Regions from separate parts of the Ketobacter nezhaii genome, predicted to be linked through region 3. Evidence: predicted binding sites of a transcription regulator. Region 3 holds the regulator's gene; each other region holds the start of a gene.
The links. The regulator sigma-54, encoded in region 3, starts transcription at its own class of promoters, with help from an activator protein. The targets are predictions, from matches to a motif close to ANTGGCATNNANNTTGCTNT.
Positions count from the first base shown of each region.

Region 1 (6,189 bases), on a different contig from region 3:
GGTCGAAGTCCGCCGGATCAAAGTCGATCCGGCCAATTTACCACTGACTATAGCCACCCCCCTCGTCCCCGCATGAAAACCTGCTCCAAATACACCAGCATCCGGTGTGCTTAATTAAATTGACTACGCCACCAGAATAAACACACCAATAAAAGCACAAACGGAACCCCCAACGGAGCCTACCCCATGCGCGCCCTTTTTCTACTCAGCAGCCTTTTATTGCCAATTACCGTATTGGCGTTCAACAACCCCACACCCGGTTCGGACCCGCAACCAGAGCCTGATCCACCCACTGGCAACACCTGCGATGTCGGCGAGTACAACCCAAGCAGCCCTCCCGGATCGCTCAATCTCAGTGGAAACCTGATCACCCACGACCCCACCATTATCGAAGACAATGGCACTTACTACATTCTTCAGACCGGATCAGAAGCGGATGGCTTGGTGTTACCGGGCAAACGCTCCACCAACCTGACCTACTGGGAAGGCACTGCTGGCGCATTCCAGCAAGGCAATTCGCCAAACTGGTGGCAACAACGGGTGCCGGGCGTGAAAAACCTGTGGGCACCGGACCTTTCCCGATTTAATAGTCAATTTCACCTGTATTATTCCGTTTCCACTTTCGGGAGCAACCATTCCTGCATTGGACACGCCAGCCGCAGCAGCATGGGCGCGGGAAGCTGGAATGACCATGGCCCGGTCATCTGTAGCACCGATCGCGACAACTACAACGCCATCGATGCCAACATCGTAGTGGACGACAACGGCACCCCCTGGATGTCTTTTGGCAGTTTCTGGGACGGCATCAAAATGGTCATGCTAAACCCCGACGGATCCCGATCAGACAACATCGTACATTCACTAGCATCACGGGGCGGCGGAGCTATCGAAGCACCCGTCATCGTAAAGCGCTGCGGTTACTATTATCTGTTTGTCTCGTTTGACAAATGCTGTGACGGCGCAAACAGCACTTACAATATTCGCGTAGGGCGCGCCACCAGTGTACTCGGCCCCTACATCGACAAACAGGGCCGAAGCATGATGGACGGCGGGGGCACTCAGATCGTATCCGGTAACTACAGCTGGCAAGGACCGGGCCACAATTCGGTAATCTTCAGTGGCAACAAGGCGTACAACCTGTACCATGCTTATCGCGCTTATTCAGGGGAACCGAATTTAAGAATTTCGGATTTGGTTTGGGATAGCAGCGGTTGGCCGGTGGCGACGGGGCCGTAGGAATTCGGCCCCGCTCTACAGATTACAACCACCCGGTTACCTTCGCTGACATAACCCCAAAGCCAATCAAACAGTTGGCCTTGAATTGTTAAAAAGAGTGACCTAACGCCCATTTTTCTGGCCAATAAACATCCAGATCGATAGAGTAGCCAGCAGTCCTATTTGGGGGGAAGTGTCGGCAGCAGCGAGTGTTGTCGGCTATATCAGGAGCCCGGCCGGGCCGGACACAATGATCTGTGCCAGCCCGGCTCAAGGCCTAACATACAAGAAGTTCAGGCATGAAAAATTCATTAATTCTTGGCGCGATTGTTGTAACTTTTCTTTATTTTTATTCCATTAATGGCCTGCCTTTTCAGGAGCGCATTATCAGCTATGGCGAAGCACGCTATGCACTGGATTTTCCGCAACGGGATGTCGAACTTGTTGCTATCGGACAACGCTTTGATACTGGAAAGTGTGAGAAAAACTCGGTCATTGATGAAGTTTATAAAATCTGTGAGAACTCACCGAATTGCTCCGAGATCAAATATGAATGCAAGTCCAAGATGGAGTCAGAATATCAGCGTATGTTCAATCTGGAACAGGCCAGCACCCACTATGTTCATATGCAGGATGTGCAGGATAAGCTGGCAGGCGTCATTTTGTTATGGGGTTTGACGAAGCAGGAATCCCTTGGCTTTTGTCAGTCCCTGGTGGGCAACTTTCTGGCAAAGAAGGATGATGATTTCACCATGCGCTGCATCTGATCAAGAGACCGGTTCTTTCTGAACTCTGGTATGATGTCGGCCGGAGGAGCAAACATGACCGAACATGAACTGGATGCCCGAGGGCTACTGTGCCCGATGCCCGTAATCAAAACCCAGACCGCTATACAGCAATTGCCGGTTGGGGACCATCTTAAAATCCTGGCCACCGATCCCGGCGTGCTTCACGATATTCCTGCCTGGTGCCGGGTCAATGGCCACAAAGTATTATCTACCGATCAGGCGGATCGGGATATCACCGTGGTGATTGAGGTTTGCGAAGGCGATTAGCCCTGCACTTTCTCATGGGGCTTTACTATCAGACCGTATCGGCAATGCACCAGCAGCGAGCATAACGCACCATTATAAAGCGCAGAACAGCAATAACGCCCCACAATAGCGCACTCACCGGCGATGAATTTTTCGCCTTGCGCGTTCTCGCCTGTAGACTTTCCAAAATGAAGCCTCAGGCCCCCTCACAAGCCCCCCACAAAATGTGCAACAAGCCCGTCCGGAAAAAAAACTACCAAAAGCGGGCACTACCCCTTTCAACTCCATATCCAATGGCATATATTTTGCCTTCTTGTGAGGCAAGACCAAACACACCCGAACAGTTTCGGTTGGGGCTGTCGCTTCCCGAGGGGGGACTCGTCAGAAGACTGCTTCCCATGGTCAAACCCCCTAATTTTATAATCCAATCGGAGGACACATCAGAATGTCTGCAAAGACTCTAAATCTTATAAAAGAAAATAATGTTCGCTGGGTCGATCTACGTTTCACAGATTCCCGCGGTAAAGAACAGCACGTCTCTTTGCCGGTGACTGAAGTTAAAGACGACTTTTTTACCGAAGGTAAAATGTTCGATGGCTCTTCCATTGCCGGTTGGAAAGGCATTAACGAATCCGACATGATTCTGCTGCCAGACGACACCACTGCGGTGATCGATCCTTTTACTGATGAAACCACGCTGAACCTGCGTTGCGACATCGTTGAACCTTCCACTATGCAAGGTTACGAGCGTGACCCACGCTCTGTTGGCCGCCGCGCAGAAGAATACCTGGTGTCTACCGGTATCGCAGACAGCGCCCTGTTCGGCCCTGAACCAGAGTTCTTCGTATTCGACTCTGTGAGCTGGAAATCCGATATGAGCGGCTCCATGTACTCTATCTTCTCTGAAGAAGCAGCCTGGGTTTCTCACGAAGAATTTGACCGCGCCAACATTGGTCACCGTCCTGGCGTTAAAGGCGGTTACTTCCCTGTTCCTCCCGTTGACTCACTGCATGACCTGCGTGCTGCTATGTGTTCCGCTATGGAACAAATGGGTCTCACCATCGAAGTGCATCACCACGAAGTGGGAACTGCCGGACAGTGTGAAATCGGCGTTGGTCCCAACAGCCTGGTATACAAAGCGGACGAAGTTCAGATCCTGAAATACTGCGTTCACAACGTGGCTCACGCTTACGGCAAAACGGCTACCTTCATGCCCAAGCCTCTGGTTGGCGACAACGGTTCCGGCATGCACGTGCACCAGTCTCTGGCTAAAGACGGCAAAAACCTGTTCGCAGGGGATGAGTACGCGGGCCTGTCTAAAGAAGCGCTGTACTACATCGGCGGCATCATCAAGCATGCCCGTGCTATCAACGCCTTCACCAATGCGTCCACCAACTCGTACAAGCGCCTGGTACCCGGCTTTGAAGCCCCTGTAATGCTGGCTTACTCAGCCCGTAACCGCTCAGCTTCTATCCGTATACCCTGGGTAAGCGGCCCCAAAGCACGTCGTGTGGAAGTTCGCTTCCCGGATCCCACTGCAAACCCGTACCTGGGCTTCGCAGCCATGTTGATGGCCGGCCTTGACGGCATCAAGAACAAGATTCACCCCGGCGACGCTGCCGACAAGGATCTGTACGACCTGCCAGCAGAAGAAGCCAAAGCGATCCCGACGGTTTCTTCCACTCTGACGATGTCTCTGGACGCACTGGAAGCGGACAAAGACTTCCTGATGGAAGGCGGCGTGTTCACTCAGGACATGATTGAAGGTTACGTAGATCTGAAACGCGGCGAAGTAGAGAAACTGAACATGACAACTCACCCGGTTGAGTTTGAAATGTACTATTCTTGCTAAGCTACACTTAATGCTACTCCGGTAGCCAAAGTGCGAAAAAGCTCCCGAATATGGGAGCTTTTTTTGTATTATGCCGGGTAATATGGTGTCTTAATCAAGAGAACAATTAAAAAGGAACCTGCCATGCGATTTACCCCCACCCTATTGGCCGCAGTGATGGTAATCAGTTTTTCGGCCCAGGCCGAGACCGTATACAAATACACTGACAAAGACGGCAACACCGTATTCACTGACGAGCCTACCAAGGGTGCAGAAAAAATGGATGTTAAACCGGTTGCCACGGTTCCGGCGATTCCGGTACCCAAAAATACTCCGGAAGAAAGCCAGGAAAAAACAGCCTTCGAATACAAGGACATCAAAATCACCTCCCCCCAGCCCGATGAGAATTTCATCAATAACGGCGGCAAGGCCACGGTATCGGTATCACTGGACCCCAGCCTGCGCGCTGGCGACACCATCCAGCTCTATTTTAACGGCATCCCGAAGAGCGAGCCGGTAAGGTCAACCTATTTCCCGTTCGATAATCTGGCACGAGGCTCTTATGCGGTCACCGCGACCGTTCGTGACAAAGATGAAAACGTGGTAGGAAAAAGCGATACCCTGACCTTTTACATCCGTCGCAGCGCCATCCCACAAAAAAAGTAATATAAACGCCAAGTAGTCGGGCACACCAATATCACGGCGCACCAAAATGGTACGCCCACCCCTTCATTTCGGCTAAGATTAACCCTACCTTCACTTAGAAGGAGCCATATCGGGGCACCTGACCCTATACCGCTCCGCAAATAACCGAAACTCTGCCGCTTAACACTCCGGCAGCGCAGTCCAGTGCCTGTTTTTAGACGGCACCCTTTAACTTAATTGCGATCAATGCACCAAACTCTAACTTCTGATTCACAGCTGGTTTGGTTCTTGCATCGTCGGGATATACACGATCGAGGTTCTATGAAAGCAGTGAATACAGTAAGGGTATCAAAGAATTACGAGCTACCCAGCCGGCTTATGGATCACCTGACAACCGCGGTTATGTTGTTGGATGATGACTTGCGTGTGATGTATATGAACCCCGCAGCAGAGCAACTCATGGCGGCAAGCATGTCCCAGCTGCTCGGCACGTCGATTCAGCATCTGTTTCATGACAACGATCAAAGTACGCAAGCGGATCTGCAAAGCGCGTTACGGGATCTGCACCCCTTTACCAAACGTGAGGCGCAGGTATTTATCGGCAACAACCCACAACTGGTTACGATGGATTACACCATCACGCCGATCACTGCATCGAATCAGACACACAGTCTGTTACTGGAGCTGCGCCCACTAGACCGTCTGATGCGCATCAGCCGTGAAGACAACATTCTTAACGCCCATCAAGCCACCCGAGCACTGGTGCGGGGCGTAGCTCATGAGGTTAAAAATCCGCTTGGGGGAATCAGGGGAGCGGCACAACTGCTGGCGAGGGAGCTGCCGGACGGTGCCATGACGGAGTACACCGACATCATTATTGCCGAGGTAGACCGTCTCCGAAACCTAGTGGATCAGATGCTGGGGCCACGCAAGTTACCCAAGCTTGCCCTGGCTAACATTCACGAAGTTCTGGAGCGTGTGCGATCGGTACTCAGCGCAGAGACCGGCGAGCCGGGTTCTACCGACAGCGTACAGATTCACCGCGATTACGATCCCAGTCTGCCCGAGCTATGGGTCGACAAGGATCAAATGATACAAGCCATATTGAACATTGTGCGCAACGCCAAGCAAGCACTGAATGAGTCCGAGGATCAGGCCAATCCCATCGTGGTACTCAGAACCAGGGCATTGCGTCAGTTCACTATTGGCCATGTCCGCCACCGCCTGCTGGTGCTGGTGGAGATAGAGGATAACGGCCCTGGGGTCAGCCGGGAAATGCAGGAAACGATGTTCTATCCGATGGTGAGTGGCCGGGCAAGCGGCACGGGCCTCGGACTTTCAATTTCTCAATCAATAATAAGTCAGCATCACGGGCTGGTGGAATGCGATAGCCGCCCGGGTCAAACCATTTTCAGACTGCTGCTACCACTGGAACAACCAGAGGGGCAATTTAACGTTGGAGCA
Region 1 is NZ_VRKW01000010.1:132,527-138,715, forward strand. Features, by position in the region: gene FT643_RS17120 (TonB-dependent receptor plug domain-containing protein) at 1-114, shown strand, start outside; gene FT643_RS17125 (arabinan endo-1,5-alpha-L-arabinosidase) at 187-1,236, shown strand; gene FT643_RS17130 (hypothetical protein) at 1,515-1,982, shown strand; gene FT643_RS17135 (sulfurtransferase TusA family protein) at 2,037-2,270, shown strand; gene glnA (glutamate--ammonia ligase) at 2,695-4,101, shown strand; gene FT643_RS17145 (DUF4124 domain-containing protein) at 4,225-4,746, shown strand; gene glnL (nitrogen regulation protein NR(II)) at 5,047-6,189, shown strand, end outside.
Region 1: a site for sigma-54 is predicted at 2,542-2,561, ahead of glnA (glutamate--ammonia ligase). Genes of this name have one in related genera too.

Region 2 (6,189 bases), on a different contig from region 3:
TCTGAAAAAATCCGCGACCGTTGATCGCCATATCCAGACCTTGGTCCGTCACTTCCAGGTTGCCTTGAGTAAACTCCTTTTGAGTAGCCACCATGCGCACACCGGTACCTATCTGTAATCCGGAAGGCAATTCGGTGTTTTGCGAGGATTGACCACCGGGCTGACGATTAACCTGATACAACAAATCCTGGAAAACCGCGCGATCCCGCTTAAAGCCAGTGGTACTGACGTTTGCCAGATTATTGGAAATGGTTTTGATTTTGGTATCCTGCGCGCTTAAGCCGGATTTACTCACCCACAATGCTGAGTGCATAATTTACTCCACCTGTTTTAGTGGCAACTCGATTCCCCTTCTGGGAACAAAATTGCCGGTTTAATCCTGTGTCTGTTACTAATTTGACGTTAACCTTAACCCTGCATTAAGCGTGCCGATGCTTCATCATTTTCTTTGGCGGCCAACATCATTTTTACGTTCATTTCATACAATCGCGCATGGGAAATCACGGCCGTCATTTCATTAACCGGGTTCACGTTAGAGCCTTCCAGCATACCGTTGACCACCTGAACGTTCGGATCTGCTTCTGCAATTCCGCCTTCACGCAAACGGAATAAACCATCTTCACCTTTGACTAATTGTTTATTGCCCGGATTCACCAGTTTCAGTCGCGCAATTTCAGTCAGTGCTTGCGGGTCTTCTCCCAGCCCGCGAACAGACAAAGTGCCGTCAACCCCAACCGTAAGTTGTTCGTATTCGGGAAGCACAACCGGGCCCGCATCACCCAAAACCGGAAGCCCGGTGCCGGTGGTCACCAAACCACTCACATCGCGCATGAGATCACCTGCACGGGTGTAAGCTTCGCTGCCATCGGGCAATTGCACCGCAAGCCAGCCTTCACCTTTTATTGCCACATCCAGATCCCGACTGGTTTCCATAAATGTACCGGCGCTGGTATCGGTCCCCGGTCGCTCTCCCACGGCATAAGCTCGCGATGGGTAATGCTCACCGTAAACCGAAAGGCTGCGGTACTGATGAAAATCCGCTTTGAATCCGTTGGTGGAGACATTGGCCAAATTGTTTGCTCGTACACGCTGGGCATCCATCGCTTCTTTCGCGCCAGTCATCGAGATATATAAAAATTTATCCATTGCACCACCTGCAGAACTGTCAATTATTTAGCGTTATCATGCTCTAGTTACAAATATTGCAATTGGTTTGCCAAGTTCATAAAAAAACCCGCCGGAGCGGGTTTTTTTGCCTTACCTACTTTTGTAGAACTTATCGGATCTGAATAATGGTTTGTGTCACTGCGTTCGCCGTTTCAATGGATTTTGCGTTGGCCTGAAAATTACGTTGCGATGTTATTAACGTAACCAGCTCTTCCGTCAAATCCACGTTGGACGTTTCCAGGGCACCCGATTGAATTAATCCAAAACTGGAGGTACCGGCTTCGCCAGGAATCGGTTCACCCGAATGTGTTGAGGAACGCCAGGTGGTGTTTCCATCCTGCAACAAACCTTGCGGATTGGAAAATCGCGCCAGCGCTACCTTGCCCACTGCCGTGGTTTGACCGTTCGAATAAGACGCTTGAATGATACCCTGATCATCCACCGCTAGGCCGGTTAGTCGACCAATGGTAAATCCGTCTTGCGACAGCGTAGTTACAGAAAAAGGCGATGCAAACTGAGTCGGGGTATTGCTGGCAAAATCAAACATCACTTGTTGCGTTGTATCTGATCCGTTGGTCAAAAACGTGAACTGATCCGTATACATACCGCCAGCGGGATCCGTGCCCTGAAACACCCCTTGCGAATCAAATGCCATTACCCCATAAGCCGTACCACCGGCATTGGTTTCCGCGCTCGGTGCAGCACCAATACCGTCATAAATATCAATGGGGATTTTATTGCCGGCATCATCGCTCACTGTCATGAACACACCCCAGGTATTCTGCTCACCACTGGTACCCAGGTTGGGCTGCTTAACGAAATACGTAGTGGCAATATGCGAGTCGCCCAAGCTATCGTACACCGTTACAGAAGTGGATGAGGTGTACGTATCCGGATTGTCCGGATCAAAATTATCCACATCGAGATCCTCCGCATTGGCAGGCAAATTGAGGCCCACATCAACCGACGCAGTCGCTTGCGGTGCTCCGGCTGTATCCGGCAGTTGTAACGGGGTTGTACTGGACATCGCAGTGGCGGTAACTGAGCCGTCTTCATTGACAGGGAAAACCTGCAAATATTGATTAGAGGCATTCACAACAAAACCATCTTCATCGACGCCGAAATTACCCGCCCGAGTGTACACCCGCTCCTGACTGACTTGATCCGGAGACAGAACAAAGAAACCATCACCATTGATCGCCAAGTCCAAAGCCTGGGAAGTAAAATTCAGGTTACCCTGCTCAAACAGCTGCTGAACTTCCTGTAACAGAACGCCGTTGCCTACTGCCGTGTCGCTGTTGCCGAACGCGGAGTTTGCGTAAATGTCACCAAATGCGGTGCGTGAACCTTTGAATCCGGTCGTGTCCACGTTAGCGATATTGTTACTGGTCACATCAAGCTGTGCCTGTGCCGCATTCAATCCGCTCAGTGCTATATTAAAACCCATGACTTTCTCCTGCTTTTTAACGTAATTCTGTTATTTCGTTAGAGTCAATCTGACCTAAACCGGTCAGGTTGAGCATCATTCCACCTTGATTGTCCACAATGCTCACACTGCCTACCTGACAATACATACTGGTAGACAACGCTGCATTTTCTCCGGCAATGGTGCCTTCAATGGACACTGAATAAATACCTTCCGGCAACGGATTGCCGATGTTGTCCTTACCGTCCCAGCTGAACGGTGTTTCGTAACTGCCTACATTGCCTATATCAATTGTTGACACCACCTGACCGTTAGCATCTTTAACCGTCGCCATAACGTCACCGGCCGCCTGCCCACCGTGAATCGTCCCGCTAATTTCACTACCGGCTTCCAGATAACCGATATTGCTTGGAACCAAAACATCCCTACCCACCAATGCCGTGGCTTGCAACGCCTGACTGGAGCGGTACATATCGCCAATACTCTCAACGGATTTACCTAAATTCTGAATCCCTTCCAGCGAACTGAATTGAGCAAGCTGGGCAACAAAGTCAGTCTGGTCGGTTGGCTTGAGTGGATCCTGATTCTTAATCTGGGCCAGCAGCAAGCTCATAAACATGTCTTTATCTGCTGCGGATTCTGTTTGTTCAGTGCTTTTATTTCTGATCGACAGATCGTCCAGAACACTACTGCTTTCAACGCTATTAATTGCCATCGTCGTGTAATCCTATTTCCTTAGCGGCCCAGGCTCAGAACTTGTTGCATCATTTGTTTGGCCGAGCTCATCACATCGACATTGGTTTGAAACGATCTTGAGGCACTGATCATATTTGCCATCTCCTCAACTACGTTCACATTGGGATAAGCCACGTAGCCTTCATCGTCAGCCATCGGATGATTCGGTTCATAACGCAACTGAAGGGGCGCATCACTTTCAACAATGCCGTCAACCGATACTCCGCCTCCACTGTTCATTCCACTTCCGGAAAAATCAAAGCCGCCGGCAGCACCCAACTGGCCGTTCATTGCCGCTTGCATCTGGGCGCGAAAAATAGGCTCTCGGGCACGATAGGTCTCTTCGGTATTACTGCTTACACTGTCGGAATTGGCGATGTTTGAGCTAATGGTGTTTAAGCGCACGCTCTGTGCACTCATGCCACTACCGGCAATATTAAATACGTTCATTAAGGACATAATCAGTCACCTCTAATGGCGGTTAGCAGGGATTTCACTTTACCGTTCATAAATTCAAACGCCGTCTGGAACTCAATGGTGTTCTGCACGAACTGAGTTTTTTCCACTTGTGCATCCACTGTATTGCCATCGATTGAAGGTTGAGTCGGGGTGCGGAATTTTAAACCGGTCATGGTGTTGCCCTGCGGCGTAGTCAGCTGGTGACCTGAGTGAGTCCCGTTGATACCAACGCTGTCACTGGTTTCCCCCAGACGCGACTTCAGCATCTCCTGAAAGTCGATGTCACGGGCTTTGTATCCGGGGGTATCCGCATTCGCAATATTGTTGGCTAACACGTTGGCCCGCATGGAACGCAGTTCCAACGCTTGCTGTGCGACGCCAAAATGTTTATCTATGCTGATTGCCATCTACTGTTCTCACCTATTTCTGACTACCGGCCAATAAACCGGCGTTGTTAACTCGACAGACAGTACAAAGCAACCGCCGTGCCAACCAACGCTTAGGTAATATTTTCAATGAGTTAAGGTTTCAGGTGTGCCAAAAAACCAACGCCTGCGGCAATCGGTTTCCGAAAGCGGCAATGGAACAACCGCCAGCAGTATCGGAAATTGCCGCTATTTTTTGATGTAGACCACACCGGGCGTGTAGTAATGGATGTCGAACAGATCGTTGAGCCCCTTGGGTGCTTCAGACCCGCCCAGGAACAAATAGCCGCCGGGGTTTAACACCCGGTGAATATTACCGATGATTTGGCGTTGCAGATCGCTGGAGAAATAAATCAATACGTTGCGGCAGAAAACAACATCAAACCGCCCTACGTTTAAAACACTATCTTTTAGATTGATGGGCCGGAAATCAATGCGACGCTTGATATCCGGTTTGATGGTCCAGGCACCTTCGATTTCCTTGCCAAAATGCTGATCGAGCCGTTCCTGAGACATACCACGCTTTAACGCCAACGATTCGTATACTCCGGCTTTCGCCTGATCCAATACCTTGGCAGAAATGTCGGTCGCCAGAATACGCACAGGCTTGTTCACAAGACTGAAGTTCTTTTTACGCAACTCTTCAACGCAAATCGAGATGGAATACGGTTCCTGTCCGGTGGAACAGGCTGCACACCAGATGGCTATTTCCCCTGGCTTTTTCGCCAGCTCAGGCAGTATGTGTTCCTGTAAATAAATGAAAGGGTGTCGATCCCGGAACCAAAGGGTTTCGTTGGTGGTCATTGCGTCAATTACCTGTTGACGAAGACCAGACGCGGAGAACCGGTCGATCTTCCTCACCAGTTCCGACAAAGAATTTATTCCGTTTTCTTTTAGTAGTTTACGTAAGCGGCTATCAATCAGGTAGTTTTTATTGTCACCCAGCACTATGCCGCACGCACGCTCAAGAAACTCACGAAACAACGCATAGTCGCTACTACCGAAATCAGACTGGTCTTTTCCGGAATACATCATGGCTTAGTTGCGGGGCCGGAAAATGTTACCGGCCTTCCAACGTTCGATCGACTTGTTGCTGTACCAGGTTGGCGAGGCTGTCGGGTTTGAACTTCGCTAAAAAATTATCCGCTCCCACCCGCTTTACCATTGCCTCGTTAAATATTCCGCTTAATGACGTGTGCAAAAGAATATGCAGATCTTGCATCCTGGGATCTTCCTTAATCGATGCGGTAAGGGTATATCCGTCCATTTCAGGCATTTCGATATCTGAAATCAACATAATATAGTGATCAGAGATCGACTCGCCTTGATCCAACAAATCACGCAAATGGTTTAATGCTTGTCGCCCATCTGCGACCAAGTGAGTTCGCACACCCACTTTCTCTACGCATCGTTTGATTTGTTTCCGCGCCACACTGGAGTCATCTGCAATTAATACCGCCAACTCTTTGGATGCGGCCTGAATCACCGATTCTTCCTTCAATATCTGATCAGAAATGGTTTCCTCGAGCGGGGAAACCTCAGACAAAATCTTTTCCACGTCAATAATTTCTACGATACGGTTATCGACTTCGGTAACCGCAGTAAGATAATTACCTTTGCCTGCTCCCTTGGGTGGCGGGTGTATATTTCCCCAATTCAGGTTTACGATACGTTCCACCGCTTTCACCAAAAAACCCTGCACTGCCATATTGTATTCCGAGATAATCACGAAGCAGTTTTCAATATCATCCAACGGCGCATTACCCATCGCCAGGTTCATATCCATCACAGAAATGGTGCCGCCTCGAATATGCGCAATCCCTCTGACCACTGGGTTACGTTGCGGAATGGCCGTCAGCTTCGGACACTGCAATACTTCACGGACTTTAAAAACGTTGATGCCATAAATTTGATCATCGGCCAAACGAAACAACAACAGCTCTAACCGGTTCTGTCCTACCAGTTTGGTTCGCTGAT
Region 2 is NZ_VRKW01000005.1:116,760-122,948, reverse strand. Features, by position in the region: gene flgG (flagellar basal-body rod protein FlgG) at 1-313, opposite strand, end outside; gene FT643_RS11770 (flagellar basal body rod protein FlgF) at 409-1,146, opposite strand; gene flgE (flagellar hook protein FlgE) at 1,277-2,614, opposite strand; gene FT643_RS11760 (flagellar hook assembly protein FlgD) at 2,631-3,308, opposite strand; gene flgC (flagellar basal body rod protein FlgC) at 3,329-3,787, opposite strand; gene flgB (flagellar basal body rod protein FlgB) at 3,790-4,194, opposite strand; gene FT643_RS11745 (CheR family methyltransferase) at 4,402-5,244, opposite strand; gene FT643_RS11740 (chemotaxis protein CheV) at 5,273-6,189, opposite strand, start outside.
Region 2: a site for sigma-54 is predicted at 4,261-4,280, ahead of flgB (flagellar basal body rod protein FlgB). Genes of this name have one in related genera too.

Region 3 (6,189 bases):
TTGAAGGTAAAGTGGATAAGGTCATGGCAGACGGTGCGCCGGCCCTCTTTTCCCAGGTGCCCGAACCCAACCAATCGGAAGTGATTGCCAAAGCAAAACGCATTGATTACATGGTGATCGATCAAAAATTACTGCTAAAAAGAAGCGCATCCATTGTCCAGGAAGATAATATTTTCCGCGGGGAGGAAATTCTTTACGAAATTCAAAGCCAGCGTTTGCAGGCGCAAGGCGAAACCAAAGACCACAAACCCGGTGATATAAAGCGTCGCGTTGAAATGATATTACCTGCTGCAGCCGAACCAACACCGGAAAAGAAATAAAGTAATGAGTAGATTAACCGCATCCAATCTGGCAAAAAGTTACAAAGGCCGTGCCGTAGTCGAAGATGTTTCGATCTCAATAGAAAGTGGACAAATTGTTGGTTTGCTAGGTCCAAATGGGGCCGGAAAAACCACCTGCTTTTATATGATTATCGGTATCGTGCCGCAAGACAAAGGGCGCATCGTAATAGACGACACCGAAATCACACATCTACCCATGCACGGCAGAGCGTCGAAAGGCATCGGCTATCTGCCTCAGGAAGCCTCCATTTTCCGGCGGCTTAAAGTAAAAGAAAACATCATGGCTATTCTGGAAACCCGCAAGGATTTGTCCCGAGCGGAACGAAAACAAAAGCTCGATCAGCTATTAAAAGAATTCCACATTGGCCATATCGCCGACTCTCTGGGCATGTCATTATCCGGTGGAGAAAGACGCCGTGTTGAAATTGCCCGAGCACTAGCAACCGACCCGGCTTTTATTCTGTTGGACGAGCCCTTCGCCGGTGTTGACCCCATTTCCGTGGCGGATATCAAACAGATCATAAGCCAATTGAGGGATCGTGGTCTCGGGGTCCTGATAACAGACCATAACGTGCGTGACACTCTGGATATTTGTGAGAATGCGTTCATAGTGAGTGAAGGACATATTATTGCCGAGGGAGAGCCCTCTCTCATTCTTCAAAACCAAAAAGTCAGAGAGGTTTATCTGGGAAATCAATTTCAGATGTAAATGTTCTAAGCATTTTCAGGCATGTAAATTGCTTTGCTGCGCGACACCTCTTACAATTAGTTAGAAGGACCTACAGTGCAATCCAGCTAAGCAATTGATATTTATAGCAATAATGATTGATAGCAGAATCCGGGTGAAAGCGCATTGGATGGTGGCTTTTCATCGTTCAAGCAGTTGATAGAAGTCGAAACGGGTATCAATGAAGCCAACTTTACAGCTAAAAATTGGTCAACACCTTACCATGACGCCGCAATTGCAGCAGGCTATCCGCTTGCTGCAATTGTCTACTCTTGACCTTCAGGCAGAAATCCAAGAAGCACTGGAAGCCAACCCACTGCTGGACGTCGAAGAATCCGGTGACGACAACAGCAATACTGAGACCGATAACAAGACAGAGAAAACCGACAACCTGGCTGAATCCGACAGCGTGCCGGATTTCACCCAGGCGAGCGAAGTCAAAAGCGAAAACAGCACTCAATCCGCTGAAGACGCATCCGTCGATCTCGAAGGTAAACAAATATCAGATGAGCTTCCTGTCGACAGCGACTGGGATACCATGTACGACAGTTCGGGCTCCACCCTCAGCGGCAGCAGCGGCAGTGGTGGAGACGACGATGATTTTGACTATGAAAGCCGAAACAGCGCACCGGAATCCATCTACGATTCACTAATGTGGCAACTCAATCTGACTACCATGTCCGATGTTGACCAGATGATAGCAATGGCGGTAATAGAAGCTGTAGACAACAAAGGCTACCTGACGCAATCCGTTGAAGATATCAGGGAAAGCGTGCTGGCACAAAAAGACGTTATATCCGACCTGATCCGCTTACAGCAGGAAGAACTCGACAACCTGGGCATTGTCTTGCAACCGGACGAAGACGACGAAGGCCAGCCGATATCGCTGGAAGAAGTTGTCGCCGTGTTACACCGTATCCAACAGTTTGATCCCCCGGGTGTGGCCGCGCGGGACCTACGTGAATGCCTGTTAATCCAGCTGAAGCAAATGGACAAATCCGAGCCCTCCCGGGATGACGCCATCCTGGTGGTTGATACTTACCTGGAAACCCTCGGCTCCAGGGACTTTGCAACCATCATGCGCAAAGGGAAGCTGTCTGAGGCGCGGTTGAAATCAGCGATCTCCCTGATTCAGTCACTCAACCCCTATCCTGGCAGCAGCATCGAAACCGATGATACGCAATACGTCATTCCCGATGTTATTGTCAGCAAGGACAAAGGACGCTGGCGGGTGGAACTCAACCCCGATGCCACTCCCCGGCTCAGGGTCAACGGCAACTATGCCTCCCTGATACAACGAGCCGATAACAGCAGCGATAACACCTTCCTTAAAAACAATCTGCAGGAAGCCCGCTGGTTTATCAAAAGCTTACAGAGCCGCAACGAAACATTGCTCAAGGTATCCACCAAAATAGTGGAACATCAGATCGGCTTCCTGGAGCAAGGCGAAGAAGCCATGAAGCCGCTAGTGCTACACGACATTGCCGAAGCCGTGGGCATGCATGAATCAACGATTTCCCGTGTGACCACGCAAAAGTTTATGCATACCCCCCGGGGTATTTTCGAGCTGAAATACTTTTTCTCCAGCCATTTGAGCACGAATTCCGGCGGTGAATGCTCGTCCACAGCAATCCGCGCTATTATCAAGAAACTGATTGCAGCCGAAAACCCCAAAAAACCGTTGAGTGATAGCAAAATTGCCAACATACTGGAAGAACAGGATATTAAGGTAGCACGGCGCACCATAGCGAAATACCGTGAGGCCATGATGATTCCGCCCTCCAACGAAAGGAAACGATTGGTCTGACCGCGTGTCGAAGTTTACAGGTTTTCCAAGCGATGTTTCGACGAAACACCGCTTAGTCCGAAACCGGATGCAACGGGAAAAGCCGCAACTAGGTGAGTTCAGTTCATACGGTTGTAGTAAAATCTAACCACGATAAAGGAGTGGCCTATGCAAATTAACATCAGCGGACATCACGTAGACGTAACGGATTCATTGAAAGACTACGTATCCGATAAAATGCAGAAACTCGAGCGCCATACCGACGACATTACTAGCATCCAAGCCATACTCAGTGTGGAAAAAAACCGACAAAAAGCAGAAGCGCGAATTCACGTGAAAGGTGCTGATTTGTTTGCCAACGCCGAATCTGAAGATATGTACGCGGCCATAGACATGCTGACAGATAAACTTGATCGTCAGGTGGTCAAGCATAAGGAAAAGATGAAAAGTTGGTAATTCTTTAACCTGGAATAAAGACTTAAATATGGAACTGGCTGAAATTATTAACCCGCAAAGAGTCTTTGAAGACGTCTCCGGCGGAAGTAAAAAGAAAGTTCTGGAAACCGCTGCCGGGCTAATCGCCCAGCAGTGCCCCGAGCTGGACCCGAACGAATTATTCGACAAATTAATTTCACGAGAAAAACTGGGCAGCACAGGATTGGGAAAAGGTATAGCCATTCCCCATTGCCGGGCGAGCCACTGCAACAACGCCATCGGCGCATTCATCAAACTGGAGTCCGGTGTTGATTTTGACTCCGTCGACCGGGAGCCGGTGGATATGCTTTTTTTTCTGCTGGTACCCGAAGATGCCCATGATGAGCATCTGAATTTACTCTCCAAAATCGCCACCTTGTTTAATGATGACAGCCGACGCCGTGAAATTCGTACCGCGCATTCCTCACAGTCTATTTACGATGCTCTGGTAACGCCGGTATGAAACTAGTGGTAATCAGTGGTCGCTCCGGCTCCGGAAAAACCACTGCATTACACGTACTGGAGGATATTGGTTATTACTGTGTGGATAATCTTCCCGTGACTTTATTGCGGGACCTGATCGTCGAACTGTCCTCCCGCAAATCCCCACAAATTAAAGAAGTGGCTATCGGTATCGATGCCCGCAACAGCGTCACACAACTTGAAATGTTGCCCAATGTTTTACGTGACCTCAGCGCGGAGGGCATCGACAGCGAAGTGATTTATCTGGACGCGATGGACTCTGTTTTAGTAAAGCGTTTCAGTGAAACCCGCCGCCGGCACCCCATCAGTAACGATACCAATACGCTCAATGAAGCTATCGAGCGCGAACGCGATATGCTGCATCCGGTCGCTTCCAGTGCCAGCCTGATTATCAATACCAGCAAGCTCAACCTTCACGAGCTACGTGACCTGATAAAAAAACGGGTCGGTGCAGGTAACGAAGGCATGGCCTTGCTGTTTCAATCCTTCGGCTTTAAGAACGGCGTTCCGGGTGATGCAGACCTGGTATTTGATGTCCGCTGTCTACCCAACCCCCACTGGATTCCTAATTTGCGCAGCCAAACCGGGCGCGATCCGGACGTCCAAACCTTTCTGCAGGGGCATGAGCAGGTTCAGGAAATGCTGGACGATATCAGCGCTTTTCTCGTTGCGTGGTTACCACGATTTGTTGCCAACAACCGCAGCTACATGACCATTGCTATCGGTTGTACCGGTGGACAGCACCGCTCGGTTTACATTACCGAAAAACTAACCGAACAATTCAAACCAGATTTCCCTAATGTGCAGGCTAGACACAGGGAGTTATAAGCTGGTTTAATCCTCTGGGTAAAGCCTATCACTACGCTAAATGTTTCCACCCGATTGCGACCCCGGACGTTGAGCCCTAATCCGGCTTTTTGTAACAAAACCCATTGGCCCAGTCACTTATTTCGTCTGCAAGCCTTTAACATTTATCTGGGTGTGTTTGAGCTGGATCAAGTGCGGTAATTTAGTATGGACCTGGAAAAAAAGATAACGATCATCAACAAATTGGGACTGCACGCCAGAGCAGCATCAAAACTGGTCGCCACGGCCTCCCGCTATGAAAGCCGCATTACGCTTAACCGCAACGGTCAGGAAGCCGATGCTAAAAGTATTATGTCGGTGCTCATGCTGGCGGCCAGCAAAGGCAGCGAACTCAAAGTTCAGGTATCCGGCAAAGACGCCGAAGACGCCCTGTCAGACATTGAATCACTGATCAACAACCGTTTCGACGAAGCCGAATAATTCGACCAGTAACGCCAAGGCACATTCCGATGCTGGTCAATTCACCGGGCATTCATTAGAATGTCGCCGCACCCCCACTGCAAACCTAACGATTCTTGAATTGTCACACTAGACTTGTAAAAAGAGCAGGCCCCCTATTCCACCACAGGAGATGATCAATGGCGATAAATCATTCCAGCCTTGAAATTCAAGATCATCTTCACACCTTTCTGGACGCCCTTGAAAGCGGTACGTTTGATGATGTCCGACGCATGTTACGGGGTATGTCTCCGGCAGAAATCGCCAAGCTCATCGAATCCTCTCCACCGCGGGAGCGGAATTTGCTGTGGCAGCTCATTGATAAAGATGATGAAGGGGAAATACTTCAGTATCTTAACGAAGAGATCGCAGCCTATTTCCTGCGACACCGAAATACAGAAGATATTATCAGTGCCGTAGAAGGTTTCGATACCGATGATTTCGCCGATCTGTTGCAGGAACTTCCGAAAACAGTAATGCGACGGATTCTCGAATCGCTCGACGATCAGAATCGCCACAGAATCGAAACTATTTTGTCTTACGCCGACGACACCGCCGGCGGCTTGATGAACATCGACATTATCACCATCCGGCCGGACATCACCCTCGATGTTGTTTTACGTTATTTACGCAGGCACGAAACTCTGCCGGATACCACCGACAATCTGCATGTCGTCAACCGCGCCGGTCAGTTCGTTGGTTTATTGCCATTAACCAAGTTATTGATCAAAGATCCCGGCATGCTGGTTCGCGAAGCCATGGATGAAGCCAAAGCAATAACCGCCGTAACCCCGGCAAAAGAAGTGGCGGCCATGTTTGAACGGGAAGATTGGGTAACGGCTCCGGTGGTCGATGACAATGGCGTGCTCTTGGGCCGGATCACCATCGATGACGTTGTTGACGTTATTCTGGAAGGTGCAGACCACTCCTTCATGAGTATGGCGGGGATGGATGAGTATGAAGACACGTTTGCACCTGTTTTAAAAACCGCCCGCCGTCGCGCCATCTGGCTGGGAATAAATTTGCTGACCGCCTTTCTCGCGTCCTGGGTCATCGGTCTCTTTGAAGGCACG
Region 3 is NZ_VRKW01000001.1:858,317-864,505, forward strand. Features, by position in the region: gene lptA (lipopolysaccharide transport periplasmic protein LptA) at 1-320, shown strand, start outside; gene lptB (LPS export ABC transporter ATP-binding protein) at 325-1,050, shown strand; gene FT643_RS03735 (RNA polymerase factor sigma-54) at 1,250-2,875, shown strand; gene hpf (ribosome hibernation-promoting factor, HPF/YfiA family) at 3,023-3,310, shown strand; gene ptsN (PTS IIA-like nitrogen regulatory protein PtsN) at 3,339-3,791, shown strand; gene rapZ (RNase adapter RapZ) at 3,788-4,639, shown strand; gene FT643_RS03755 (HPr family phosphocarrier protein) at 4,826-5,098, shown strand; gene mgtE (magnesium transporter) at 5,257-6,189, shown strand, end outside.